4 regions of the Brevibacillus sp. HB2.2 genome follow, and region 3 is predicted to be linked to each of the others. Evidence: riboswitches for the same ligand, from Rfam matches in the RefSeq annotation. Region 3 holds a riboswitch; each other region holds the start of a gene.
The links. A riboswitch is a leader RNA that binds a small molecule or an ion and turns the genes downstream of it on or off. The one in region 3 is predicted to bind cyclic di-AMP.

Region 1 (7,285 bases), on a different contig from region 3:
TCTAACAAAAAAAAGCTGGAAGCCGAAATCAGCGAAGCATTCATAAAATTTCAGCGCGAACTGATTGGACGAGGTCCGCAGGAAGCGAAGACCTACATCGTCGGTGATATGGTCATCGCTAGGTTCAAGGGCGTTCTCACCGTCGAAGAAAAGCATCTGTCCAGTCACGATAAAGGTCGCCGCATCGTCAAAGAAATGCGCGAGGTTCTTCGTGAAATGTACAGCGAAGAATCAGAAGAAATCGTAGAAAAGCTGACCAGCTGTAAGGTACTATCGAGCCATAGCGACATCAGCACGAAGATGGGTGAACGGATCGAGGTTTATGTATTGGACAAGGACCTCGAAAAAATGTTGGGCTAATTTTACGAAAACAAGGCTCCACCTCATGTGCAGGCGGAGCCTTTTCTATTCCTCTCTTAGCCACTCATCTGTTCAGCCAACCAGCCGTAACCCTTATACCCGGGCTGACTCACGATGACGTGATTCGCCCCGAGCGCCTTGTATAACATCGCGTTCCGATGCTCCTGTGTCATCACAAAAATCCGGCAGGAACCCAGTTGCCTGAACAGTGTAACAAAGTCTCGTCCCTCCGCCCACTCATCTGGAAAAATGTAGACGGAATGGTAGAGCAGCAAGGATTCCTGATCGCGGTAGCACTCGTCAAATGAGATGGGCAAAAAACGCTGAATCGTCTTGTCTCCAGACCCCACCGTCAATGAAAAGGCACCTGGATTCCTTCCCCAAAATGCAGGCAAACTGTCGCAGCAGAGTGTCTGGACAAAAGAAGTGAAAGCTTCCCCTCTACCCATTACAAAATAATGCTTCATAGCAGCACCTCCCCTTTCTTATTGGAGATCCTCAATGGACGAGATGTTCATGTACGAAGGAACCACGAGTCCGATTTTGGTTCCGTCGAGATTCGGACCCAAATCCTCGATTTGCCCACCAAATTTTTTCAAATAGCTCGTATCCGTAGACGGCAGCCACGCCGCAACCATTCCATCCACATCCCCAATTGCCACTCCTGCCCACATCGGTCCAGTCTGCACCTGACTCAACTCGACTTCATACCCCAGCTTCTGTTCCAGCACATGCTCGACGACGTGCGAGCTGGCAATCTCGGAATCCCATGCTACATAAGCAAGAGTCAGCTTCTCTTTTTGGACAGGCTGTATGCCCTCCACCCATTTCGCCACTTTGGCTTCGTTATTTTTTACCCATTCCGCAGCGGCCACTTCCGGATCTTTTCCGTCAATCATTTGAACCATGACCGACTCCATATCGGCTGGCTCCCACCAGAACTTATCCAGAAATTGATAGGCAGCAGGCTGATCCTCTTTCAGCCCTTTGCGCACGATGGTATGAATTTGTTCCGCTCCGCCAAAGCCGTTCTTCGGGTCCGCCAAGTATTTCAAATCCATCTTTTTAAACATCCAATGCGGCGTCCAGCCCGTAATAATAATCGGTTCCTTCGCTTCGTACGCCTTGATCAAAGCGGCTGTCATCGCTGCATCTGAGCCTTCGACAAGCTGCCATTTATCCAAGCCATACAGGTTCATGACTTCCTCAGTCTTTACCATCGAGCCTGCTCCTGCGTCGATTCCGATGATTTTGTAGTCGAGCTTTTCTCCTAACGCGTTGTCCGACGTCTCAGAAGCAATAGGACCGACCACCGTTGCTGTCGGTATTTGTGTGTTTGTGTTTTGACTAGAGCAGCCTGCGAGCCAAGCTGTTGCTCCCATCATGACTGCCAATATAGCTGGAATCATTTTGTTCATCATGTATTTCTCTCCTTTTTTCCTGCATGTTGGGTAAGCCGATCCAAGACGATAGCGATGATCACGATGGATAGCCCCGCCTCGAATCCTCTTCCTATATCCACTTGCGATACGGCACGATACACATCTGCACCCAAGCCTTTCGCCCCGATCATAGCCGCTATGACCACCATCGACAGGGCGAGCATGATGCACTGATTGACGCCCGCCAAGATCGTCGATTTCGCATACGGCAGCTGCACTTTCACGAGCTTTTGCCACCCAGTTGCGCCAAAGGCGTCCGCCGCTTCCTCCATTTCTGCTGGGACCTGGCGTATGCCTAAGTTCGTGAGACGCACGATTGGCGGCAAAGCAAAAATAACGGAGGCAATGACTCCCGGCACCTCGCCCAAGCCGAAGAAAAAGATCGCGGGAATTAAATATACGAACGCTGGCATCGTCTGCATCAAATCCAGTACTGGCGTAACTAGATTGCGAAACGTATCGTGTCTCGCGCAAAGAATGCCCACCGGAATCCCGATAGCGATCGAAATCATGGTAGCAGTGAGGACGAGTCCCAATGTCTCCATCGTTTCATCCCAGTACCCCAAGTTGTGGATGAGAGAAAGTCCAACAACCGTAAAGACCATGGACGCTCTCCCTGCAAAAACCCACGCAGCGGCCCCCAGCAGCAAGATGAGAATCAGCGAAGGTATCTCTGCCAAAACCGTAGAACAGTAAGTCACCATCGTGGAAATGACGATAGCCACCGGATCAAACAATACCCCTTTGTACTGGCCCAGCACCTCCACGAACCCTTCCATCCAACCGCCAATCGGTAGCTTAGGCACGACGTCCATCACTCATCACCTCTGCTCTCTGATGCTCTTGTACATTGACTTTGCCTACCAGCCCGCCTAGCACCGCTCCTTTTACGATGACACCCAACAAACGCTGCTGCTCGCCCACTACCGCAATCGGGACATGCAGGTCTGCCATCATCGGGAACAAGCTGTGCAGACGTGCGTCAGGCGAAACGGTAGGGAGGTCGGTTTTCATGATTGCCTCCAGCGAATCTCCCGTACTGATCGCGAGTGATACGTCATACGCCGTAATCAATCCGAGCAGTGTGCGCTTTTTGTCCACGACGTACAGGCTGGACACGCCGTTATCCATCATCAGTTGCAGCGCCACTCGCGCCCCTTTGTCAGGGGTGATTGCTTCTGCCCGTTTCATCACATTTTCAGCAACGAGCACCCTGGACAGGTCGGCATCCTCCACGAACTTCCGTACAAATTCATCCGCGGGATCTGCCAGGATTTCTTCTGGGCGGCCGATTTGAATGATCTGCCCGTCTTTCATAAAGGCAATTCGGTCGCCCAGTCGCAACGCCTCATGCAAGTCATGCGTAATGAACAGGATCGTCTTTTTCATCGTCATCTGAAGCTCCAGCAGTTCATCCTGCATATCTTTTCGAATGAGCGGGTCCAGTGCACTGAACGCTTCGTCCATCAAGAGAATATCTGGATTATTAGCCAATGCCCGCGCCAATCCGACTCGTTGACGCATCCCTCCGCTCAATTGATTTGGGTACGCATTTTCCCACTCCGTCAATCCAACGAGCGCGAGCGCTTCCCGTGCTTTTTCTTGTCGGAGCCCTGGTGGTACTTGCTGAATCTCCAAACCAAACTCCACGTTTTCCCGTACCGTCCGCTGTGGAAACAGGGCGAAGTTTTGGAAAACCATCCCGAGCTTCTTCCTCCGCACCTCGCGCAAAGCTGTCGCCTTCATGGCCACGATCTCTTCCCCATCGATCTCGATGCTTCCGCTCGTTGGGTCAATCAGTCGATTACACAGTCGGATTAAGGTTGATTTGCCGCTGCCGGATAGGCCCATGATGACGAAGATTTCGCCTTCCTCGACTTCAAAGCTGACCTGATTGACACCGATGGACTGGCTGGTTTGCTTGTAAATTTGTTCTTTTGTACGTCCTTCCGCCAGCAGCTTCAAGGCCAGCTCGGGCTGCTTGCCGAACACTTTTGTAAGTTGATGGACTTTCATTTTGGACATGATATCCCTCATCCTTCGTTTTTTCGTAAATGGAAAAAGCCCGCGAAGCTTCCACACTCCAGCAAACCCAAGCAGGCACGCTTGATTTTTACTCGTGTAGAAAATCCGCAGGCTTACGGAATACCTGGCGTCCATTGTCAGGACTCCCTGTACTCTGTCTTCCTGATTTCGATTGTCAGCGGTTTATGTCGTACCGACTGCCTCCCAGCGATCCACACCATTTCCTTCACGACTGTATCGCGTAAGCTGCTCGTCGATATTTTCATAAAAAAATAGACCGATCCATCCTTTTTCTCCAGAACAAAGGTCCCAAAGAAAAAGCCTGTATCGGCCTATCACACGCCCGCAAGGAATCCCCTTGTTGCGCATAAAATGCCTAGACTTTATCCATCCATGACCTTCCCTGCTTTGGCCGACGAGGTTAGCTGACGGGTAGGATGGCAGAGAAGACATTTCCTCATCCCTCCTGATCACTCAGGATTAACCCCAAAAGATTGGTTCCCCCGCTTCCGAGAATATCGGAACTAGGCCGTATGTGTTGTTTCTTATTGAAGCGTGATTGTGATTTGAATTATACGCTCGCTTCCAGTTATTGTGAACGTTCGTTTAGCATGGTTTTAACCGGATTACGGCTTTCTTTATGAGTCGGATTGGATTAGCTGTTCGTTGCTCATAAAATCAAGATGTTTGGTGCCGTTTACTCGCTGTTGTGGTGGGGAGGAAACAGGAGAAAACGCTCAGATTCTTGGAACCCCTGCGCGGGAGCATGGGGTGCCCGGCTCCGTGAAAAAAAGCGAAACCGCGTCCAAAGTAGTCTCATCAGGATGTGGCTCAGAGGTGGACGCTAAAGGCAGTTTCGCTTTTTTTCACTACGCCTCGGTAGGTGTGTCCAAAGATCTTCGCTTATTTCTCCTGTTTCCTCTACGAGCTGTTGAGGTTCTACGCTTTTTTAAAGACTTTTTGAATGATGCTTTCAAGATGTAAACAATAGCCGCTTGGGAAGAAGAACATTTCCAGTCCTAGCGCCTCTGGAGCCCACCCCAGCGGAGAAATGAATGGCGGGGGTTGTCGTCAGCTTCAACCTCTGAGATTACATCCTCGAAACTCTACTTTTGGAGCGCTCCTGACATTCATTTCGGAGCGAACAGTCTAACCCCTTGCGGGGCGTAGGTCGAAGCGTAGACTGGAAATGGGCTACTTTTACCTCAACACCAAAAAGCTCCCGCCTCAATGAATCAGGGGGGAGCTTTTTCAAAGGTCCGATGATTAAACGACGTCGTAGCCTTGGTCTTCAATTGCTTCTTTTACTGCATCGAGAGTCAAGTTGCTCTCGTTATAGGAAACCTCAACCTTTTTTTCAGCCAGGTTTACTTTGCCTTCTGCACCCAGATCTTTCAATGTATTCTCGATGCGCGCTACGCATTTGTTGCAAGACATGCCTTCTACGTTCAATGTGATATTTGTCATGATCAATCTCTCCTTGCATTTTATGTTGTATAGGTAAGGCGGACAAAGCCGCTTGTTACTGTTGTTACAGCTTCACTCGTTGCAGTCTCAGTGCGTTGAGTACGACGGATACGGAGCTGAAGGCCATTGCGGCACCGGCAAGCCATGGAGCGAGCAAGCCGATTGCGGCAATTGGGATGCCCAAGGTGTTATAGGCCAATGCCCAGAACAGGTTTTGCTTGATGTTGCGGATGGTGAGCTTACTCATCTCGATGGCGTCTGCGACACTAGTCAGTTCGCCGCGCATCAGGGTAATATCAGCTGCTTCCATCGCCACATCAGTACCTGTACCGATTGCCATACCGACGTCAGCGGTAGCGAGTGCAGGAGCATCGTTGATACCATCGCCGACCATCGCGACTTTTTTGCCTTGCTCTTGCAGTTTTTTCACTTCTGCGGCTTTGCCTTCAGGCAGGACTTCCGCGATGACGTGATCGATTCCTGCTTCACGGGCAATGGCCTCGGCGGTTTGACGGTTGTCACCGGTCATCATGATCACAGTCAATCCCATTGCTTTCATGCGCTGAACCGCTTGCTTGGAGGTTGGTTTGATCGTATCCGCTACAGCAATCAAGCCAGCGAGCTTGCCTTCGACGACTGCGAGCATCGCCGTTTTACCGGAGCGCTCCAGTGCCAGCATGGTATCAGACACTGCTTGGTACGAAATTTGATGTTTTTCCAGCAAACGGCGGGTACCGACGAGTACTTCTTTGCCGGAGACGGTGGCCTGAATACCGAAACCAGGAATGGCTTCAAAAGAACCTGTATCAGCCAAGGTAATTCCTTTATCCGCAATTCCGCGAACGATAGCTTGAGCCAATGGGTGCTCGGAGTTTTTCTCAGCGGCACCAACCAGAGAGAGCAATTCTTGTTCTTCGATACCAATGGCGATGACGTCTGTCAGTTCTGGCTCGCCTTTGGTTACAGTCCCTGTTTTATCGAGGACGATCGTATCCAAGTGGTGAGCCGTCTCCAGATGCTCCCCGCCTTTGAACAGGATACCCAGCTCAGCTGCGCGTCCAGAGCCCGCCATGATTGAGGTCGGTGTTGCCAAACCGAGGGCGCATGGGCAAGCGATTACGAGTACGGCAATTGCTTTTTCCAAAGCCTCACCGAAGTTGCCAGGTATAACGAAGAAGTACCAGATCAAGAAGGTAAGAATAGCAATCCCTACTACGATTGGGACAAAAATCCCGGAAATGCTGTCAGCTACACGCTGAATCGGTGCTTTTGTTCCTTGTGCTTCTTCCACTACTTTAATGATTTGCGCCAGAGCCGTTTCTTTTCCGACTTTGGTTGCCTGGACCTTCAAAAAGCCGTTTTTGTTCAAGGTGGCTCCGATGACGGTATCGCCTGCAGCTTTATCCACCGGAATACTTTCGCCAGTCAGCATGGACTCATCTACTGCGGACTGCCCTTCCATGACGATGCCATCGACAGGTACTTTGTCGCCTGGCTTCACGTGAACGACGTCGCCTAGTCTCACTTCTTCTACAGGAATGGTCATTTCGACGCCATCTCGTACTACTACTGCTGTTTTTGCTTGCAAGCCCATCAGCTTGCGGATCGCTTCCGAAGAACGTCCCTTTGCTTTCATCTCAAACAGTTTACCCAAAACGATCAACGTGATCAGTACCGCACTGGTCTCAAAGTACAGCTCCAGCATGTGTCCACCATGAGCACCGATGGAGTTGATCGCGACCCATAAACTATAGAAATATGCTGCCGAGGTACCGAGAGCAACCAACACATCCATGTTGGCACTCTTGTTGCGAAGGGCTTTGAAAGCTCCCACGTAAAACTGTGCTCCGATGATGAATTGTACCGGTGTTGCCAATGCGAGCTGTACCCACGGATTCATCAAGCTTTCAGGCAGCCAGATAAACGAAGTGAAGGAAAAATGGCTCACCATCGACCAGAGCAGTGGGAGCGACAGAATCGCGGAAATCCAG
Region 2 (7,285 bases), on a different contig from region 3:
CACCAATGGATCTCCCAGTGCGTCATCCTTGTAGTAAAACTCGACAACGGGCTGCGGAAGCACAGTTCCTTCTTCCATGCCAAGACGCTTGGCCAATGAGCCTGCTGCGATATTGCGAACGACTACCTCCAAAGGGATAATCTCCACTTTGCGAACAACTTGCTCTGTGGCGGACAGCAGACGGACAAAATGGTTGTCGATGCCCCGCTCCTTCAGCATGGTGAAAAAGATTGCCGTAATGCGGTTGTTCAGCTCACCTTTTCCGGTGATTTGCGCCCGTTTCTCTCCATTAAATGCTGTTGCGTCGTCTTTGTACTCTACCCAGTACTGATCAGGCAAAGATGTCCGATAAATACGTTTCGCCTTACCTTCGTAGAGTTGTTCCTGTTTTTCCACCGTAGGAGTCACCTTCCCAGTCAAAAAGGTTGAGTTTTGGTTAATTCACGAACGTTTCAACTACATTAAAACACAAACATACGCATTTATCAACGAAAAATGCTGGAATAGACTTCGACAAATGTTCGGGATTTACATTATATTTTCACACCTACATTCTTTAACATTCGTTTACATACCCTTCATACTAGCTTTATTATAACAGCCGAGAAGACTCCCACTTCTAAGCCTTGCATAGCTTGGCGAAAGTGGGGGATGAATCGGCGCTACGAAGGAAGGACCTCTGCTTTTTGGTTGTTCCCCAATCTTTCGTAGAACGTACGTTCCTTTTGTGGTAAACTTTTCATGGGAGGAGGTGAATCATGATGCTACGTAAAAAATCGTTTCAGTTTCGCATTTTTCCCAATCATGAACAAGCAGTACTCATCGAGAAAACATTGGGTTGCAGTCGATTTGTGTTCAATCGATTTCTGGCACGTTGGAACGAAACCTACAAACAAACAGGCAAGGGGTTAACCTACCATTCTTGTTCTGCTCAACTACCGCAGTTAAAAAAGGAACAGCCTTGGCTCCAAGAAGTAGACAGCACAGCCCTTCAATCTTCCCTCGACAACCTCGCAGATGCTTTCTCACGATTTTTCAAGAAACAAAATGAAGTCCCATGTTTTAAAAGTAAGAAGAATAGAGTCCAGTCATACACTACGAAACATACGAATGGAAACATCAGAATCGACGGTAATCAAATCAAACTGCCGAAGCTTGGCTGGGTGACATTTGCAAAATCCAGAGAGGTAGAAGGGCGGATTCTAAATGCAACGGTTAGACGGAATCCAAGCGGGAAATATTCTGTTTCGGTGCTTTGTGAGGTACCTTACTCTCCGTATATTCCTGTTGGAAAAGAGAAAACCATTGGTATTGACCTGGGTCTCAAAGATTTTGCTACGTTTTCCACTGTGGAAAAGATCAGGAATCCCAAGTACTTTCTTCTGTATGAAAAGAAACTGAACCAATGGCAAAGGAAACTTTCACATAGGCAAAAAGGCGGGAAAAATTACGAAAAAGCGAGAAGAATAGTAGCCATCTTGCATGAAAAAGTAGCCAACACCCGAAACGACTTCCTGCATAAACTGTCCACCCGACTGATTCACGAAAACAAAGTGATCTGTTTGGAGGATTTGCAAGTAAACCACCTGATCAAAAATCAAAAGCTGGCCAAAAGTATTGCCGATGCGTCATGGTCCACTTTTCGCGCCATGTTGACATACAAAGCCGAATGGTATGGACGAACACTCTCCTTTGTCGGTAAACAATTTCCTTCCAGCCAACTTTGCTCCACACCAAACTGCGGGAACCGCAGTAAAGATGTCAAGAATCTGAACTTGCGAGAATGGACATGTTCGAACTGCGGGACACAGCATGACCGTGACGAGAATGCCGCGATCAATATTGAGCGAGAAGGACTTCGTTTGTTGTGTCTCACAACTTAACTGTCGGGACGACAGGGATAGCTTGGCGCATTTCACTTCGGTAGAAGTGACTACCCAAGAATCCCCCACCTCCAAGCAGTAGCGTAGGTGGAGGGAGGGTTCAAGATAAACTTGTCAGTGGTATAACCAATACGTGAAAGAAGGAATTTCAGATGTTTCCATTTGAAGTGTCTTTTCCTACCAAAATTTACTTTGGCATAGGCGAACTGGAACGTTTGGGCCAAGAAGCAAAATCATTAGGCCAAAAAGCATTGCTCGTTACAGGCGGCAATGCTGCCAAACGTACAGGACTTTTGGACCGCGCCAAGGCTCTGTTGCAGGAAGCTCAAGTGGCGTATCTTGTTTTTGACAAAATCGAACCGAATCCGCGTACGGCAACGGTTGATGCCGGAGCTGCGCTTGCGCGTGAGCATCAGTGTGACTTCATTCTGGCTATCGGTGGCGGCTCCGTAATGGATGCCTCCAAAGCGATTGCGGCAGCAGCCGTTTCCGGACGCCCGATTTACGATTACATGCGGGGAAATCCGAGCGGTTCTGGTCAATTACTGGTACCCGTTCAGGAAGCACTGCCGATCATGACCGTCCCGACAGTAGCCGCTACTGGTTCGGAAGCAAACCATATCAGCGTCCTGACTCATTGGGACACGCATGAAAAATCTTCGATCAACGGTCCAGCACTTTACCCGAAGATTGCCATTCTCGATCCGTCTGTCACCTTTACCGTTCCGGCTCGCGTCACAGCAGAGTCTTGCGCCGATATCTTTTCCCATCTGTTTGAAAACTATTTGATCAGCGCGGAAGGGACCCACGTTCAGGACGGGATTTCCGAAACACTCATTCGCCTCGTCGTCGAGCACTCCATCACAGCGATCCAGCAACCAGACAACGCAGAAGCACGATCCACCCTTTTATGGGCGAGCACATTGGGCATCAGTCCCTTCGCTGCTGGCGGTCGCGGTGCTGGCATGCCTTTGCACGGAATTGAACATCCGCTGAGCGGAATCTACGATATGGCTCACGGTCGTGGACTGGCGATCCTGTCCCTTCCGTATTTCGAACAGGTGATATTGCTAGATCGTCCCGAGAGACTAGCCCGTATGGGACGTCATTGTTTTGGCGTTACGGTGGAGAACGAGGACGAAGCAGCACAAGCAACGATTGATGCCGTTCGCCGTTGGTATGAGCGTATGGGGATCACAGAACGTCTGTCTGACTTCGGTGTGACCAAACAATCACTGGCCCAAATGGCTGAGGAAGCCGTTCGCATTGGCGGACGCGGAATCGGGTATCTGCCTAGCTCACGAAAATTGAATGAATCCGATGTAATCGCGATCTACGAGGCTTGCCTGTAATGGAAGCATCAAACACACTGGCGAGCCTACGCTCAGTTATGTAATAATACAAATTAATCATTAATCAAAATTATTTTACTACGGAGGTTACCACCATGGCAGATCCACGCATTAATGAACTGGCAAGCCGTCTCGTCCGTTACTCACTCCATTTGCAAAAAGGCGAAAAAGTTCTGATCGAAAATACAGGCCTGCAACCTGAACTCGTTCGTGCACTTGTGCGTGAATCATTTGCAGTTGGGGCTCTGCCTTTGGTCACCTTAAAAGACCAGGAAGTCATGCGTGCACTCTATCAAGGCACGAGCGAAGAACATATGGCTCTGATGGCAAAATACGAGTATGACCGGATGAAGGACATGGACGCTTACATCGCCATCCGCGCCTACGACAACATCAACGAGTATGCCGACGTACCGGACGACAAAATGGGCATTTACGCTCGTGTCCTGTATCAACCTGTACATACGAACGAGCGCGTTCCGAACAAACGCTGGGTTGTACTGCGCTACCCAAACAAGTCGATGGCACAGCTGTCCAAAATGAGTCTCGAGAGCTTTGAGGACTTCTACTTCTCCGTCTGCAATCTGGACTACGCGAAAATGTCCGCTGCCATGACTCCGTTGAAAGAGCTGATGGAGCGCACCGATCGTGTACGCATCGTCGGCCCAAAAACGGACCTGCGCTTCTCCATTAAAGGAATCAATGCCATCAAGTGTGACGGCAAACGCAATATCCCGGATGGCGAAGTATACACCGCTCCTGTACGTGATTCCGTGGAAGGAACGATTTTCTACAACGCGGCATCGATCTACAACGGCATTACCTTCAATGATGTTCAGTTCACTTTCAAAGAAGGCAAAATCGTGGAAGCGACCAGCTCCAATACTAAAGCATTGAACGACATCCTCGACACGGACGAGGGCGCACGTTATATCGGAGAATTCGCGATCGGCTTCAACCCGCACATCCTCCACCCGATGCTGGACATCCTGTTTGACGAAAAAATCGCGGGCAGCTTCCACTTCACGCCAGGGAATGCTTACACAGTAGCAGACAACGGAAACCGCTCCTCCGTTCACTGGGACTTGGTCCAAATCCAACGCCCTGAATACGGCGGCGGCGAAATCTGGTTTGACGATGTGCTTATTAGAAAAGATGGGCGCTTTGTGTTGCCAGAGCTGGAAGGCTTGAACCCGGAGAATTTGATTTAAACGAAATGAATGAAAAAATGGGTTAGGGAATGAGTTCCCTAGCCCATTTTCTATTGTTCAGAGAAAATAAAGTGTTAGTCTGGCCTGGTCTAGGATTGGTGAGTGTCCAACTCCACCCTCTCAATAAAACAAGAGATATTCCCATTAATCCTACCAAATTTTACGAGTTTCTTTCACCGGTGAATCTCTGTTATTCTAGGTCATGCCAGACAAAACAGCCGAAACTTCCTCTTGAATGGAAGTGCGGGGGAGCTTTTTTACTTGCAGATGAGAGATCTGCATGGGGTGAATCGCCAAAGTGCGTAGGGTTGTTTCCTCAATCCGAATCCGTCAACTAACCTCGTAGGCCAAAAAAAGGAGACGATGTGAATATGAAACGCCTTGGTACTGTTGCAATTGCTACATTAGGATTGGGATTTGTTCTCTCCGGCTTTTCTAACACAGCTTCTGCCGCTACCACATGTCCGCAATACGGATATCAACCATATATGCAACCTGTCCAACCGCAAATGCAAGCACCTTACGCAGCACCAGCGAATCAACAGCAGCCAGCTCAACAGCCAGTAAAACAAGCTAACCAACAAGTGGATGCTTCCTCTGTTGGGAAGCAAGTAACTGATTTGGTAAACCAAGAGCGTGCAAAAGCAGGTCTGAAGCCAGTGGAACTGGATGCTTCCCTGAACAAAGTTGCACAAGCAAAAGCGGCTGATATGTCCAACAACAACTACTTTGACCATACAAGCCCTACGTATGGCTCTCCATTTGACATGATGAAACAATTCGGAGTATCTTCTATGACCGCGGGTGAGAACATCGCCATGGGTCAACGCACCGCTGAGGAAGTCATGAACCAATGGATGAACAGTGAAGGACACCGTCAGAACATCATGAATCCTTCCTTCACCAAAATCGGTGTAGGCTTTGTGAATGGATACTGGGTACAAGAATTCATCGGATAATGAAATTGGATATAAATGCCGAGTCCTCTAGCGGGGACCCGGCTTTCTTGTTTTTTTTCAGATATTGTCAATTCTTTTCTTCATCCACCGATTCCGCACCTTCTCGAATTTTTTCTACAACTTCTTCAGATTTGAGTTGCCTGTGCGAAGGAAGTTCTAAAAAAGTAGAAGCACGTCGATCGAGCCACAAGCTTTCCTCACCTTCCCTATCAGTTGCAACGAAGATAAACCCACCTGCATAACTAAAGTACGTAATGTTTACATCTTCCCCGAGTGTATTTTTCATGTTCTCGTAAAGGTCAAACAATTCAGGGCCACTTTTTTCACCACCAGCCATGATTGGCTCTGTATCTGTTGCTAAAACTATACCTTTTACTTCATCCCCTTCCATAATGAAGGAAAGTTTTTCATCCGTTGAAGATAGTAGTCCTTGCATATTCGTATCGTTGTATTTACGTATTTTATCCGCTTCTGGTAAAACAGCTCCCTGAATTGAAAAATCCGAAAGGGTTACATTACTACTCAATTTGCTTAAGGATTCATTCCCTTGGTTACGTGCCTGTTCCATCTTTTTATATGCGTTTAGCGCTTCCTTATCCCCTTGGTTAATGGCCCCAGCCCAAGTAGCCAATGATATTCCAGCAACAATTACCGCACCTATCAATGTCCATGTGTATTTATTCATAACTCCCCCAAAGTTAATTCATTTCGTTATAGGAATATTCTACCAGGTTTTGTAATCTCTATGAATTATGCAATAAAAAAATGGAGACATTGAAGCGTCTCCATTTTTTATTTTTGCCATCATTTCATCCGTACGGCAGCCTGACCTCAAAACACGTACGAATCAAATCACTTTGGACAGAAATCGTTCCCCGATGCTTCTCGACGATATTTTTTGCAATAAACAAGCCGAGTCCTGTTCCTCCCCCTTGATGCGTTCGCGCTTTGTCGCCTGTAAAAAACATTTCAAAAATATGCGGCAGCGCCTCCTCAGGTATCTGGTCGCCGTAATTCATGATTTGCACAACCACTTCATCGCCCTCGCGATAAGCGTTCAAATCGACAAATTGACCATCGCCCCCGTAGCGTATCGCGTTGGTCAGAATGTTCTCAAATACGCGCGCCAAAAGCTCCCCATCTCCCACGATCACTAATTGGGCAGCAACCGTACACCGCGCGACGAGCTCATTTTTCTCAAAGGAAGGATACATCTCCTCATTTAACTGGACAAGCAATTCGCTCAAATCAATGACCTTTTGCTCGATGGTAACCATGCCGTAATTCATTCTCGTAATTTCGAATAGCTCATCAATCAGCTTTTCCAATCGATGCGACTTGGTAAAAGCAATTGTCACATAATGCCGCATCTGTTCTTGTGTCATCTGCTCATCTTGCAAAATGAGATCGAGATAACCCAGAACAGATGTCAGTGGTGTACGCAAATCATGCGCCAGATTCAAAACAAGCTGATCCTTGCTGCTTTCGGCGAAATCCCCTCTTTCTACCGCCTTTTGTAGCATTTCGCTTGCTAGATTGATGTCCTTGGCGATTTCTGCAAACTCATCATTGGATGGAATATGGACATGCCGCGTAAAGTCTCCACTCGCGAGATAATGAATGCCCGTAGAAATCTCCCGAAAGTAGCCAGCATACCGTTTGGTCAGGAGATAGAAAAACAAGATCGCAATGGGAGCAAAGACAATCAAAAAGAAATTGATATCCCCCATCTCCCTGATGAAATAGCGCACCTGGGTGAGTGGATCTTCGTACTTAACCCCCACCCGATAGTAAAACTGGAGCACTTTATAGAGCAGATAGGTTACGATACCGGCCAGAAGCATGCCAAACCCAAGAAGCCCAAGCATTTTGAAACGAAA
Region 3 (7,285 bases):
ATATTGTTTATTGATCATACGGAAGAGCTCTACTCGGCAAAAACAGGAAAGAAATTGAATCGCAAGGATTTACACCGGATACAAGATAAAAATAGAAAAAAATGGTGGAAATAAACGGAGCATAAATAGCAAGGAGATTGACTCATGAAACGTTGGAATATTATGGTGACAGGCTTCGGAACAGTAGGACAGCAGGTAGCCAGACTGGTGGAACAGCGACGGGAGCGGTACCGCGAGCTATATGAAGCGGATGTCAGACTCGTGGGAATCGTTCGTTCAACTTCCGGCCTCTATGATGAGAACGGAATCGATTCAGGGAAATGGGCAGACTATGCTCATACAAAACAAGCAGGGAACGCATCTTGGAACGCGTTGGAATTTATCAAATCAGTTCAAGCAGACGTACTCATCGAGGCAGGTCCATCTGAAAAAGAGGGGGGACCTGGTCTGACTTATATTCGGTATGCATTGGAGAATGCCATGCATGCGATCGCGATTTCAAAAGGTGCGCTTGTTGTTGATTATGCTGGTTTGGCCGCTCTTGCCAAAAAACATGGTACCGCGTTGAAAATTAGTGGGGCAACAGCAGCAGCTCTGCCGACGATCGATCTTTTGCAGTATAACTTGGCAGGCTGTGAAGTAAAACGAGTCGAAGGTATTTTTACGGGAACGACGAACTTCGTGCTCACAAAAATGATGGAAGAGGGGCTCACCTGTACAGCAGCAGTCGAGCTCGCTCAGAAGATGGGGATTGCCGAACCGGATCCCTCCTACGATATCGATGGTTGGGATACAGCTTCGAAGCTCACGATCCTGGCAAACGCTGCTTTTGGCGGGCAAGTAAATCTAACCGATATCGAACGCGCAAGTATTCGCGAAATAACCTCGTTACAAATCGAGACGTGGAAAAAGCATACGAAGATTCCCAAGCTGATCGGAACGATTCAAAAGGAAGCGAATGGTACGGTTTCTGTAGCAGTTGAGCTGTGTGCGGTGGATATTACCCATCCGTTTGCATCCGTATCAGGTACGACAAAAGCCATCCGGGTAGAAACAGATGTCATGGGGGATTTATTGGTCGTTGGAGGAAAATCAGATCCTGTTGCGGCAGCAGCGGCTGCTTTAAAAGACCTTGAACATATTATTAGCAGATAGGTTCATTTGCATGTGCTTCCAGTGTTCCTTAGGAATGAGTCGTTTAGAGCCGCGTGCATACTAGGGATGTACCACCAAAAACGGCGAGGGGGCCATACGGATGAAACAATCGTCTGATGTCAATGCCGAGCTGCAGCAAGTATCTGCTTACCCAACCAAGCAAGAAATGAATCAAAAGGACGTTGCTTTGCTAGATGAGCAGGAAAGCTGCTGTACCCCCAAAAAACAGGCTTCTGAAACACAGCCGGATTAATGTCTACACGAAAAAGCCGGGTCTCGATTAAGAGACACCGGCTTTTCGTTTCGTGCAAAGCGTGTTACCCGATAAATTCTTGTACCCAGTAGCCATTTGTGAAGCCTACACCAATTTTTGTGAAGTCAGGGTTCATAATGTTTTGGCGGTGGCCTTCACTGTTCATCCATTGTTGCATGACTTCTTGCGGACTCTGTTGACCCATGGCGATATTCTCACCTGCAGTCGAGTATTGAATGCCATACTGCTTCATCATGTCAAATGGGGAACCGTACGTTGGGCTGTTGTGGTCAAAATAGTTGTTAGCAGACATATCTTGTGCTTTAGCCAAAGCTACTTTGGACAGTGTTGCATCCATTTGAACAGGCTTGAGACCTGCTTTTGCACGTTCTTGGTTTACCAAATCCGCGACTTGTTTCGCAAAATCCCCCGTCTTAGCTTGATCCGCTTGATTTACTGGAGCGGCAGGCTCAGTGACATTATTGGTAGGTTGTGCTGGTGCTGTTTGTACTGGTTGTGCTGGTGTTTGTTGTACTGGCGCTTGTTGTACGGGTGCTTGTTGGAAAGATCCTGGTTGATACGGGCATGGTTGTTGTACAGGTGTAGCTTGTCCTTGCTTAACAGGTTGCATCAGCTGTACTGCTTGTGGCTGGCCAGGAACAAAGCCTTGCTTTTGGAAAAAGTTAAAGAACTGTTGAGCATTTGGTGCTTTTTGGAATTGTCCCATATTTTGACCCACATTGAATTGGAATTGTCCGTTCTTCAATGGGCAGTTAGATGCTGCGGAAGCAGAAGAAGCAAACCCTGTCAAAGCCAAGCCCAGACCAAGAGTCATCGCGATTGTAACAGAACCAAAACGTTTCATAAAACAAATCTCTCCTTTTTTTTGCCTACGAGGTTAGTTGTCGGATTCGGATTGAGGAAACAACCCTACGCCAGTTCGGCGATTCACCCCAATGTGGAATAGCTCATCCACAAAAAAGTCCCCCGCACTTCCTTTTCAAAGAGGAAGTCTCGGCTTATTTCGTTTGGCATGAACAACGATATCAGACAATCCCAATCGAAATAAAGGAGTAATATATGGCAAATAGCTTGAATCGTTGATAAATTAGGCTCATTTCGTTTCGTTTAATTGTTCCTTCCAGGCAGTTAAGCCGCCTTCCAATGCATTTGCATGGAAACCATGCTCACGAAGGAGAGCCGCAGCTTTTTGAGCTTTGTTACCTGTTGTACATAAGGTAACGATTTGCACATTTTGCGCGAGTTTTTCGGTTTCTTCATCAAGCGGCTTGTCCTGTTCTTTCATAAGAAGATAGGGGACGTTTTGCGTCGATGCGTTTTCGTGAACGAGGCTGCCGGAAACAAATTTCTCGGCGTCGCGTACGTCCAATAAAAGTACGGGCACTTTCTTTTCAAGCATTTCGGATAATTGAATGGTTGTCAAAATATGATTTTGCAATGTAATCCCTCCCAATCCTATTGTATCAGAGTCCCGCTTCGTCCAGAATAAGGGTGAACGGTTGCTTTTTTTGGACAACCATGGTAGAATGAGGTTGCTACTTGAAAAATTGATACCTAATCATTCATCGAGGTGTTTGTATGCTGATGGATAACATTTTTGAATCCCCGATTCACACTGGCGCGGTCATCGGAGCCGCAAGGATGGAAGAGAGGAAGGGCTTTCATTGTTTTAGGTTTTCAAAAGGTTTAGTTTTTTATTTTGCAGTTCCGTCCTATGACATTCGCATATTTGCTGAATAAGTAAAATTCACATATCATGAAGGCGTATCATCGCACATGATCTGGTATTTCTTCATGATATGTGAGCTTTATTTGCTTCGGTAAATATGACTAGCATATTCAAATTGAATTTTTGGAGGTTTTTTAGATGCAAACGAACGGAACAGTAAAATGGTTTAACGCAGAAAAAGGTTTCGGTTTCATTCAAGTAGAAGGCGGAGACGATGTATTCGTACACTTCAGCGCAATCCAAGGTGACGGTTTCAAAACTTTGGACGAAGGTCAAAAAGTTCAATTCAACATCGTTCAAGGCAACCGTGGCCCACAAGCTGAGAACGTAGTAAAACTGTAAGTCTCCTTTTCAAAGAAACTGTCCTTTCGAGGGCAGTTTCTTTTTTTGTCGTGGTCGTAGAAGCAAAAAGGCGTTGTGATCGTCCCAAGCGCCTTTTCCTGCATGCGAATGGATAAAAAAAGGAACTATGGCGTCCCACCATAATTCCTCATTTTCTTCCTGCAAGATAGTTAAATACAAGTTTCGATTTCGACAGTTTGGAATTGACTGTCAAGAACGGTAAGACCAACAACTTGACCGCCGCCGATAGTAGTACGGCCATAAGTGGTGAGAAGGACATTTCTGTTGTTTTCTGCTACGGTAAGGCGGACTTCATAGTGGAAAGAAGCGGGGATCAGCGCATTGAAAGCAGTTCGAGTATTCGCAGGGATAAATTGCGTGATGTCAAGCAAGGTGCTAACTGGATTCGTTTGCGTAACTGCGTTACCCCAGTTTAATACTTGCACACGTACTTCAACCGGTTCTGTGTTCAGATTTACCAGGTCGAGGTGAGCGGTGAGAGCACGGGCGAGGTTGTTTTGCAAAATACCGGTCGTTCTCACAGTATTTCTTCTTGGGCGTTTGTGATTTCTTTTTTCCGAATTACCTTGATCGTCGTCGTATTCGATTTCAGACATCCATGTTCACTCCATTCTTGTGTAATCTAGTGGGACAATAATACGATATTGCTTCTTGTCTTAATTCGTAACGGCGAACGTAAGGGGACGAGTACCTATTTTTGATAGAGGATGGTGGAGGGTTTGGGAGATAGAACTGTATGCAAACAACTTGACTATACAGCTCGATTTGATTGGGGATACGAAGGGGTAGAACAGGTCGGGGCAGCATCGGATATGATCGTCATTATCGATGTGCTCTCCTTCAGCACGTGTGTCGATATCGTAACGGGACGAAGAGGTATCGTCTATCCTTATCAGGTAAAGGATGAGTCAACCGTAGCATTCGCCAAACAAAAAGCAGCGTTGCTCGCTGGAAAACGCGGAGAACCAATCTCCCTTTCACCTGCCTGTTTGAAAGCGGTTCCAATGGGAAGTAAAATCGTATTACCCTCGCCAAACGGATCGACCTGTACCGTGTTGGCGAAGAAAACAGGTGCGAAGGTAATCGCTGCGTGCTTGCGAAACGCGCCATCTGTGGCCAGATACATACAGCAGCAGAATGGAACCGTAACCGTCATTGCTTGCGGTGAACGGTGGGGAAATGGAGCATTGCGTCCTGCTATTGAAGATATGATTGCGGCAGGTGCGCTGCTTCATGAATTGGAGGGGCATCGATTGTCACCAGAGGCCGAAATAGCAGTGGCAGCCTTTCGATCGGCTCAAGATCATCTTCCTGCTTACTTGCAGAAATGTGCTTCTGGCCAAGAACTGATCAGCATGGGGTACCCGGAAGATGTCGAACTTGCAGCGCAGTGGAATCAGAGTGGCGCAGTTCCAGTACTTAACGATGATTTTGCGTACGAAGCGATTTAGTCTTTTCGCATAAAGAATCCCTCATTCGGTAACCATGGTTATGAACCACACATGAGAAAAACTGGACAGGGAGGATTCATATGGATGAAAAGAGCAAGTCCATCAACCAGGCAGAAGATAATATCCTGACGAATCGTCAAGGCCATCCGATCACAGACAACCAGAACTTGCGGACAGTTGGAAATCGCGGGCCAACCGTTCTGGAGAATTACGATTTTCTTGAAAAAATCACACATTTTGATCGGGAGAAAACACCTGAGCGTGTCGTGCATAGTCGAGGCGCAGGAGCACATGGCTATTTCGAAGCGTATGGAACCGTAGGTGGTGAGTCGATTTCTACGTACACGAGAGCAAAGCTGTTTTCGGAGCGTGGGAAAAAAACGCCTGTGTTTGTGCGGTTTTCTACGGTTAATCATGGGACACATTCGCCCGAAACATTGCGAGATCCACGTGGGTTCGCGGTGAAGTTTTATACGGAGGACGGGAACTGGGATCTGGTAGGCAATAACCTCAAAGTTTTTTTCATTCGGGATGCCATGAAGTTTCCTGATCTTGTCCATGCGTTCAAGCCTGATCCTGTCACAAACATTCAAGACGTGGAACGGATCTTTGACTTCATCTCGAACACGCCTGAGGCCATGCATATGATTACGTTTTTGTTCTCCCCGTGGGGAATACCAGCGAACTATCGACAAATGCAAGGCTCTGGCGTAAACACGTACAAGTGGGTAAACCATGAAGGAAAAGCGGTCCTGGTCAAATACCATTGGCAGCCGTTAGCGCAAGGAATTAAGAATTTGACACAAAAACAGGCGGAAGAGATCCAAGGGAAAAACTTCAATCATGCCACGCAGGACTTGTATGAAGCGATTGAGCGAGGAGAATATCCGGAGTGGGAAATGTGCGTCCAGATCATGAGTGATGACGATCATCCAGAACTCGATTTTGATCCGCTCGATCCAACGAAAATATGGCCTGAAGATCAGTTTCCGTTTCTTCCGGTGGGCAAAATGGTATTGAACAAAAACCCGGATAACTATTTTGCTGAAGTCGAGCAAGTAGCATTTGGGACAGGTGTTTTAGTGGATGGACTTGATTTCTCTGATGACAAGCTACTGCAAGGAAGGACCTTTTCTTACTCCGATACGCAACGGTATCGGGTTGGCGCCAACTATTTGCAGCTTCCGGTCAACGCTCCCAAAAAGCATGTCGCTACCAATCAGGAAGGCGGTCAAATGCTGTATCGAGTCGATCGGACGCAGCGGCATATTAACTATGAGCCATCAACGATTGGCGGATTGCAGGAAGCCAAGCAAGCAGCTCCTGATCATCAGCCAGAAGTGGAAGGGAAGGTCGTTCGTCAAAAAATTGATCGCACCAACGATTTCAAACAGGCGGGAGAACGATACCGCCTCTTGGAAGACTGGGAAAGAGAAGACCTCATTGCCAATCTGACGGATGCACTCCTCTCCTGTGACCCTCGCATTCAAGAGAAAATGCTTGGTTACTTCTCCCAATGTAACGAAGAGTACGGTCAACGTTTGAAAGCTGGAGTTGCACAGGGCAATGGCGGAAATCACAAAGAAATGGGCGGACCGATGGGAGCGACGAATCCTGGAGCGGCTGTCAAGGAAGCTGAACAGAAGTCTCGCCCGTCCAAGCCTTACTGATGACCCGAGTGAAAAACAAGACTGAATGAACAGCGGAGCTTTGCCGAATCTATGGTAGAGCTCTTTTTTTGTATCCGGTTGCAATTGCTACAGAAGTAGGGATCACGAAGCCACTTTGCATCAAAGGACGCTAAATAACAGTAACGCAATTCGAGTTTCCAGCGTCTTACATTTGTTTACATTTGACGATGGCGAGGAGACTCATGATGGTACAAAGAGAGAAATGGGTAGCAGTGTTGAGCTATACCGCGGTACTGTCCCTATTGACGACAGGGGGCGTTGTTGCTGCATCCCCTGCGAAGGCAGCTTCCCAAAAGGTTGAAGCAACGGTTAGCACGACGGGCAATACCGAGGTGAAGCTTCAGGCTTGCAGTCAAGATGATGCAAAAGCAGATCTATCGAATACAACGATGAAGTCTTGGAAACCTTTGGAGAATAAGCCGGTACTGGAAGGGATTACTGCCATTGCAACAGGCGTCATTTTTGATGAAGCAGGCTATGGGTGGAGGCCAGGCATTTCTTACGCCTTCACCGAGGATGGGCAAGTGTGGAAGTGGGGCTTTCAATCTGACAAGAAGTATGAACCGCACAAGCTAGCCGGGATCAAGGATGCCAAGCAAGTCATGACGGATTATGTCCTAAC
Region 4 (7,285 bases), on a different contig from region 3:
GGAGGGCGCGAGATGTTTCATCCGCTTGTTTTTGACAATATCAGGGTTGTGTTGGAAGGTGCGGTATACGACCGGGACTTCGAAGGGGCAATCACGATTACGAACCGCTCGGATGTCATGGATATGGCTACGTTCCATCGACAGTTTCAGATCGAGTTCAAACTGGCTGATCAACATGAGCATACCACAGCTGTCCGTGCTGAGATGCAGCTTCGTACTCAGTTAGCTGATATTGCGGCCGAGCAGCTAGAACAGCCATTGACGGATCATATCGGATGTACGATTTGCATCCATTTTTTCTTGCAGATGGAAAATTACAGAGATGTGCCCGCCGAAGCGAGAGAAATCACATCGATTCTCAATGACATCTGGGGGCAGCGACCGTATATTACGCAGAAAGTATCGGCTAAGCTAGAAGAGCATCGAATCGATTGGCCGCCGAAGCAAATAACCAATCAGGTGACGCTGGACTTTCATCGGAAAATCGATGAAGGCAACATCGATGACTTGAACGAATTAATCGATCATACGGTTCAGTCACTTCAAAAGCTACAGTTATACATGGATCAACAAGCAAAAAGGTAAGCGGACAGAACGGGGATTTACAAAAGGGCAGATGCGTATTATTATTTTGTTAACCTTATATTATTTTTAGTTAACAAAACGGAGGCTAGTACGCATGAGAAACGAACGCTTGAGATGGCTATTGCTCTCTGCCATCTTTGCTGCAATGACTGCGGTATTGTCGCAGGTGACGATTCCTTTGCCGTTGATTCCGATTACCGCGCAGACGTTAGCGGTAGGGCTGACGGCGACCATTTTGGGAAAACGATACGGGACACTTGCTTTGGTTATTTATGTTTTGCTCGGTGCAGTCGGATTGCCTGTATTCAGCGAGGCAAAAGGCGGATTGCAAATATTGGTCGGAAAATCCGGCGGGTACATATTTGGGTTTATTGCAACCGCTTATGTGACTGGGCTCTACTTGGAGAAAACAAGATTCACCTTGAAAAACGCCATCATCGCCAATATCATTGGTATGTTTGTCGCACTCGCTTTTGGTGCTGTACAGCTCAAATACGTCATGGACATTCCATGGGATAAAGCTGTCGCTTTTGGTGTAACGCCTTTCCTCATTGTAGGGGTTGTCAAAGCTGTTCTGGCTTCTCTGATTGGCATCAAGGTACGCGAGCGACTGATTGCTTCTCGCCTGTTGCGTACAGATCAGCCTGTTACACGATAAACAAAATGATTTCGTCAGCCACCCGAAGTTCGGGTGGTTTTTTTTCGCATAATCTCCTAAACGTGCCGGATACTATCGGTAGGATTTTGCATGTAAAAAGGAGGAGACGCATGAATATCACGACCACTGGCCCAAAAGGTCTTCCAATCTCAGGGAACTTGATGGCATTTCGCCGATCGCCGCTTCAGTTCATCCGCGACGCGGCAGAAGAGCATGGAGAAGTCGTTCATTTTCGCTTCGGTCCTTCCCGCCATATTTATCTGTTAACGAATCCAGATCACATCAAAGAGGTTTTGGTCAGCAAACAGGCGCATTTTCGAAAAGGGAAAGGACTACAGGTTGCCCGAGCTGTTGTAGGAGATGGAATTCTTACCAGTGAAGGAAAAAAGCATTTGCGACAACGGCGACTTATGCAGCCAGCTTTTCATCGAGATCGCATCGCCACCTACGGAGACGTGATGGTCCGGCAAGCAGTTGATCTCATGTCGGATTGGAAAACCGGGGAGCTGCGCGATATTCACTCGGACATGATGAAAGTAACCCTTGCGATCATTACGGAGACGATGTTTGGCAAAACCGTCAAGGAAGGCGCCGATCAGATTGGACATGCCATCGATGTCGGTTTGAAATATGTGGCAAACAAAGGCTCCTCGTTTATCGACATTCCGTTGTCCGTACCTACTAAAAGCAATCGGGAGTTCCTAGAGTCGAGTGAGCTGCTGGACAAAACGATCTACTCCTTGATCGAAGCGCGGCGTAATAGCCAAGGAGAAGAGCACAAGGACTTGTTGGGAATGCTTTTGGCTGCGCGTGATGAGGATGATGGGGAGGGAATGACAGACGAGCAGGTGCGTGACGAGGTCATGACCATTTTTGTAGCTGGCCATGAGACGACTGCGAATACCATGTCGTGGATTTTCTATTTGCTGGCTACTCATCCCGAGGTGGAGAAAAAGCTACATGACGAGCTGTCGACGGTGCTGTGTGATAAGCTGCCGACAGTCGAAGATCTTCCGCAGCTGAAGTATACGAATCTCATAGTACAGGAAACGCTGAGGCTCTATCCTGCGGCTTGGACGATTAACCGGGAAGTGGTAGATGAGGTTGAGATCGGCGGTCACACGTACAAGCCTGGGGAAACACTGATGATGAGCCAATATGTCATGCACCGTGACCCACGCTATTATGAGCAGGCTGAAGAATTCATTCCAGAGCGTTTTGACAGCGACCTCTTAAAAAGAAATCCGGCCTATGCTTATTTCCCGTTTGGCGGCGGGCCGCGTGTTTGTATTGGGAATAACTTTGCTTTGATGGAGGCAGCTTTGCTACTGGCGACGATTGCACAGCGATATCGACTACGACTGGCTGAACCGAACCAGACAGTGGAGCCCGAGCCGTTGGTCACCTTGCGTCCCAAGAACGGACTGCCGATGCGTTTGGAGAAGAGATAGAAAAAAATGGAAGTTAGGGGCAAAAAAAGAGGCATCTTATCACTACGGTTTCGCCGATTGTGTCAGATACCGAACTGGGGGTTATTTATCACTGAAAGCAACATGCTTACAAAAATGATTTTACAAGTAAAATATAAAGAAATAATTAACTGAGAATAAATCTATATAAAGTAAGGGTAGCTTGAGAAAGCTACCCGTGGAAGAAGGGGATGGTGAAGGAGAAACTGCTTCCCATTCCCAATTCACTGTTTACCATCAGATCTCCGCCGTGAAGCCGGACGATGCTCTTACAAATCGTTAAGCCTAAGCCTGTACCTCCACTGTTGCGATTTCGTGATTTTTCCGCCCGATAAAACTTGGTGAAAATCTTCGTCAAGTCTTCAGCGGCGATTCCTTCTCCTTTGTCGATTACAGTAAAAAGGACATGTCCTTCTCGCTGATCACAAGTAAGGTAAATGGAGCCATCCGGTTTGTTGTAGTGAATGGCGTTGTTCAACAAATTTTCCATGACACGGCGCAGCTTAGTCTCATCCGCTTCGATGTGTAGTTCATTGGAGATTCGCAGCTTCCATTGAAACGTGAGGCCTGCCTCTTTGATTCTTGGCAAATAGTCCTCAATGATTCCTCGCAAGAAGCTTTTGACATGAATGCGGTTAATACTGAGTCGAACTTCGGAGCTTTGCGTGGTGAAGTCCTGCAGCTCATCCAGCAGCTTTTCCAAGTCCGTCGTTTTTAGCTCGATCTTGCCCATCTGTTTCTGTATTTTGGTCATATCCGTCACGCGACCAGAGCCGATGTATGAGGCATACCCTTTGATCGTGGTGAGAGGTGTACGGAAGTCGTGGGCGATCGAAGCAATCATTTCAGCCTGTCTTTCTTCCGCTAAGCGAAGCTCATCCACCATTTCCCCGAAATATCGAAAGAGTTGCCCAAATTCATCATGCGATCGATACGTAAATGTGACCAGCCGCTTCCCTTCCTGGATTTCTTGGGTGACGCGCGATAATTCGTTAACCGGCCGTAGTATCCAGCGAACGAACAAAGCGAGCAGAACCAATCCTACCAGACTAATGCTTCCGTAAATAAACCAAAGCATCATGGAAACCCCTGTCGTAGCCATCATGTCGTAATCATCCGTGTAGAAATAAACAACAATCTCCCCTGTACGCGGTGGCTCCTGCTGAAAATGGTACTCAGCCACCACTTTGAGGTCATTTTGCTTAGCAGAATCGCCACGGCTTGATGAGGAGGGGGAAGGCATTTTTAAATTATAGGCGCTTGATGTTTTGCTGTAGATAGTGTTTCCATTGGCATCCTTCACGAGCATGCGGTACATCACGTCGTCTGGCAACTGCTTCTCAAGCTCCATGCGTTCGATTGGGTCCTTGAAATTACTGACGAGAAGCAGTTGATTGAGCATGACCTTCTCTGCGGCTTCCTTCTCAGCCTGGTACTGATTATGCCGGTCATTTTTGAGTTGAGCGACAATAATGTCTTGAAAAACAAATTTAAACAACAAAATGTTGAGTGTGAGCAAGGCAATGAAGGAGAGAAAAATTTTATTGCGCAAGCTCATTTAAAGCTTCTCCCCGATAAAAACGTAGCCTGTCCCCCATTGTGTTTTAATGAATTGACGTTCTGTTTCCAGCTTCTCACGGAGGTTTTTAATATGGACCGTCACTGTATTGAGCGAGCCATAACCATATCCCCAAACACGGTCATAAATTTGCTCTCTTGTAAAGACGATGCCCGCATTTTCTGCGAGGAAGGTGAGTAGTTGGAATTCCTTGGTAGAGAGCTCGATCTTTTGGTTACATACGTATACGGAATACGTTTCTTTATGAATTTCCAAGTCCTTGAATTTCAAAACCGTAATTGGAGAAGAGGCTGTTTCCTTCTCAGGCTGCTCTTCGGTATGCTTGCGAATGCGCTCATAGCGACGAAGGTGGGCACGAATGCGAGCGAGTAGCTCTTCTGTATCAAAAGGCTTCGTGATGTAATCGTCTGCGCCGATTTCGAAGCCGACTACCTTATCTACCGCTTTTCCTTTTGCACTGAGAAACAGTATAGGTAAATCCCACTCACGGCGAATTTGAGAGCAGAGCTCGTAGCCACTCATGTTGGGCATCATAATATCCAAAAGGATCAGGTTGGGACGCTCACCTTGGCTGAGCAACGAGAGTGCATCTTCTCCGCTTTCAGCAGAGGAAACGCTGAAGCCCTCGTTCTCCAAAATGTCTTCTAGCAGTTCAATAATCTCCAGATTGTCATCGACAATTAAAATGTGATCTTTCACCGGAACAACCCCCAGTTACTTCTATTAATAAGGAATACCATTCAAAGAATGGGTCTTGTCTATCATAACATGCTTTGCCCCTATCAGGGGAAGAAACCCCGTAAGTTATTAAGTTGTTCTAATATGTGAGGGTACCTCTTTAGACCAGGTACTAAATTTCGTCAGAAAAAGCCAGAGACGTAGTGTCCCTGGCTTTTATTATTTTGCCGAATGACTATTTTTTAGCTGGTTTTTCCGGCAACGATGCAGCTTGCACCGCTTTTTCCTTATTCGGAGTTTCTGCTTTCGCTAGAACAGGAGCACTGAGACGCTTGGCGCCTACATAACGCTTGCTCCAGTAGTATGGATCGTTCAACTTGGTGTTGACGACTCCACGACCAGATTCCGAGTGCACGAATGTGCCGTCTCCGATGTAGATACCCACGTGAGAAATGCTGCGACCGTTCGTATTGAAGAATACGAGATCGCCTGGTTGCAAATCTTTTCTGTCTACCTCTGTACCTAACTCGTACTGGGAAGCAGAATTGTGAGGCAGGTCTACACCTAACGCATCAAATACGTAGCGCGTGAAACCGGAGCAGTCAAAGCCCTTTTTGGACGAGCCGGAAGATTTGTAAGGGGTACCGTACAAGTCACTGACAACTTCATGGAGAGTATTCTCCTCAGCAGCCTGTGCAGCGCCTGCCCCCATAGTAAGTAATCCAGCCATAAATAAAGATAAAACCATCTTGCGCAAAAGAAACTGCTCCCTTCGTGAGCCTACGAGGTTAGCTGAAGGGTTCGGTCGAAAGGACGCCCTAGGCTGCTAGGAGTAGCAACCATTCACCCCAAAAACGTGGTTCCCCCGTTTCCGCTAAGCGGAATTCGGCTATTTTTCGATGTTTTTTTACACGCACTCTTACGAAGATTCTACGCCAATCCTTTTTTTCCTTCTTTTTATCTGTTCATTCACATATTCGTCACAAAGATAGCGTCAAATGCTGTAACGTTTTCGTTCGACAGTGCAAGCCGCCTTTCGACGTGGGCTTATTCCTGCCTTGCGGGAGAGCTCGTCCGATTAAGGCAGGAAAATGTCTCCGTCCAAGGACGGAGGGAAAAACCAACCGCACGCCCGTTATGGGAAGCCTATACCGAGGGCTACAATAAGGGCATAACGTTCCACAAGCACCACATGCAAAACGAATGGAGGTAAGCGAGTAATGAGCGAACGGTCTGGCAAAGTACTACTCGGGCTGGTTCTGCTGCTAGTCGGTGGGTTGGTTCTTCTCGATCTGGTTGGTATCGATATCGGAGACTTGCTCGGGTTTATCATTCCCGGCGTGATCATGATATACGGTGCCAAAAAGATCATGGGACAAACCGGTTCACGATTTTGGGGAATCCTGGTCTTCCTATTCGGGTTCCTGATGTTGATTGGCAAGCTTGACCTACTGTTTCACGCGCTTCTGGCCATTGGGGTGATTTATCTGGGATATCGCTTACTGCGTCCCAGCCAAGAACCTAAACAAGCGCCACCTGCTTGGGAGCGTGAATGGGCCCAAAAAGTATTAAAGGAAGATACGCTGGACACTTGGGAGAGAGATGTAAGAAGACGCCCACAGTAACGCCAATGTCGCAAGAGTCTTTTGGATGAACAATATGATGTGATATGATGAGGAGGAAAAAATAATGAGTATCTTTAAACGTTTGCGTGACCTGACAGTAGCTTCGGTAAATGATGCATTGGATTCGATGGAAGATCCGGTAGTAATGCTGAATCAATATATGCGTGACATGGAAGTAGAAATCGGACAAGTTGAAGTAGCGGTTGCCCGTCAGGTTGCACTGGAAAAGAAATTCCGCCAGCAATTGGACGAAGCCAATGCTTTGATCGAAAAACGTGATCGCCAAGTCAAGCTCGCCTTGACTGAAGGAGAAGACGAGTTGGCTCGTCGAGCACTCGCTGACAAGAAGCAGTACGAAGGCCGTGCAGCGGAATATGAAACTCTCTACCTGTCAGCATCCGAGTCAGCTACGCAAATGCGCGAGAAGCTGGCTGAGCTGAAGGAAGAGTTCTATAAAATGCGTGCGAAAAAGTTCACACTGATGGCACGTGCACAAGTAGCTCGTACACAAAAGCAAGTCAATCAAGCAGTTGTCGGTATCGGCAATCAGTCCGCAGGCCGTGGCTTCGCTCGCATGGAAGAGAAAGTCATGCGCATGGAAGCAGAAGCGCAAATGAGCGGGCAATGGCGCCAAACGAACCGCGCTTGGGAGAACGCTCTGTCTGAACTGGAAAAGGATGATCTCGATGCA

Region 1: another riboswitch for cyclic di-AMP. It lies ahead of HP401_RS30855 (quaternary amine ABC transporter ATP-binding protein); the one in region 3 lies ahead of HP401_RS30545 (CAP domain-containing protein).
Region 2: another riboswitch for cyclic di-AMP. It lies ahead of HP401_RS34780 (CAP domain-containing protein); the one in region 3 lies ahead of HP401_RS30545 (CAP domain-containing protein).
Region 4: another riboswitch for cyclic di-AMP. It lies ahead of HP401_RS16815 (C40 family peptidase); the one in region 3 lies ahead of HP401_RS30545 (CAP domain-containing protein).

The regions. Positions count from the first base shown of each region.
Region 1 is NZ_JABSUV010000027.1:23,105-30,389, reverse strand. It holds gene HP401_RS30875 (Na-translocating system protein MpsC family protein) at 1-360, shown strand, start outside; gene HP401_RS30870 (hypothetical protein) at 417-827, opposite strand; gene HP401_RS30865 (glycine betaine ABC transporter substrate-binding protein) at 846-1,781, opposite strand; gene HP401_RS30860 (ABC transporter permease) at 1,778-2,617, opposite strand; gene HP401_RS30855 (quaternary amine ABC transporter ATP-binding protein) at 2,601-3,827, opposite strand; cyclic di-AMP (ydaO/yuaA leader) riboswitch at 4,222-4,368, opposite strand; gene HP401_RS30850 (cation transporter) at 5,094-5,294, opposite strand; gene HP401_RS30845 (heavy metal translocating P-type ATPase) at 5,359-7,285, opposite strand, start outside.
Region 2 is NZ_JABSUV010000052.1:23,557-30,841, reverse strand. It holds gene purC (phosphoribosylaminoimidazolesuccinocarboxamide synthase) at 1-396, opposite strand, end outside; gene tnpB (IS200/IS605 family element RNA-guided endonuclease TnpB) at 759-1,883, shown strand; gene HP401_RS34790 (iron-containing alcohol dehydrogenase) at 2,036-3,235, shown strand; gene HP401_RS34785 (aminopeptidase) at 3,331-4,446, shown strand; cyclic di-AMP (ydaO/yuaA leader) riboswitch at 4,653-4,810, shown strand; gene HP401_RS34780 (CAP domain-containing protein) at 4,818-5,405, shown strand; gene HP401_RS34775 (hypothetical protein) at 5,473-6,090, opposite strand; gene HP401_RS34770 (sensor histidine kinase) at 6,215-7,285, opposite strand, start outside.
Region 3 is NZ_JABSUV010000025.1:68,226-75,510, forward strand. It holds gene def (peptide deformylase) at 1-114, shown strand, start outside; gene HP401_RS30535 (homoserine dehydrogenase) at 145-1,155, shown strand; gene HP401_RS30540 (hypothetical protein) at 1,256-1,408, shown strand; gene HP401_RS30545 (CAP domain-containing protein) at 1,473-2,273, opposite strand; cyclic di-AMP (ydaO/yuaA leader) riboswitch at 2,281-2,438, opposite strand; gene HP401_RS30550 (rhodanese-like domain-containing protein) at 2,523-2,867, opposite strand; gene HP401_RS30555 (cold-shock protein) at 3,297-3,500, shown strand; gene HP401_RS30560 (hypothetical protein) at 3,671-4,117, opposite strand; gene HP401_RS30565 (2-phosphosulfolactate phosphatase) at 4,232-4,972, shown strand; gene HP401_RS30570 (catalase) at 5,053-6,642, shown strand.
Region 4 is NZ_JABSUV010000021.1:91,871-99,155, forward strand. It holds gene HP401_RS16790 (hypothetical protein) at 13-585, shown strand; gene HP401_RS16795 (biotin transporter BioY) at 680-1,243, shown strand; gene HP401_RS16800 (cytochrome P450) at 1,354-2,694, shown strand; gene HP401_RS16805 (sensor histidine kinase) at 2,885-4,270, opposite strand; gene HP401_RS16810 (response regulator transcription factor) at 4,271-4,990, opposite strand; gene HP401_RS16815 (C40 family peptidase) at 5,205-5,726, opposite strand; cyclic di-AMP (ydaO/yuaA leader) riboswitch at 5,731-5,870, opposite strand; gene HP401_RS16820 (LiaF transmembrane domain-containing protein) at 6,190-6,594, shown strand; gene HP401_RS16825 (PspA/IM30 family protein) at 6,659-7,285, shown strand, end outside.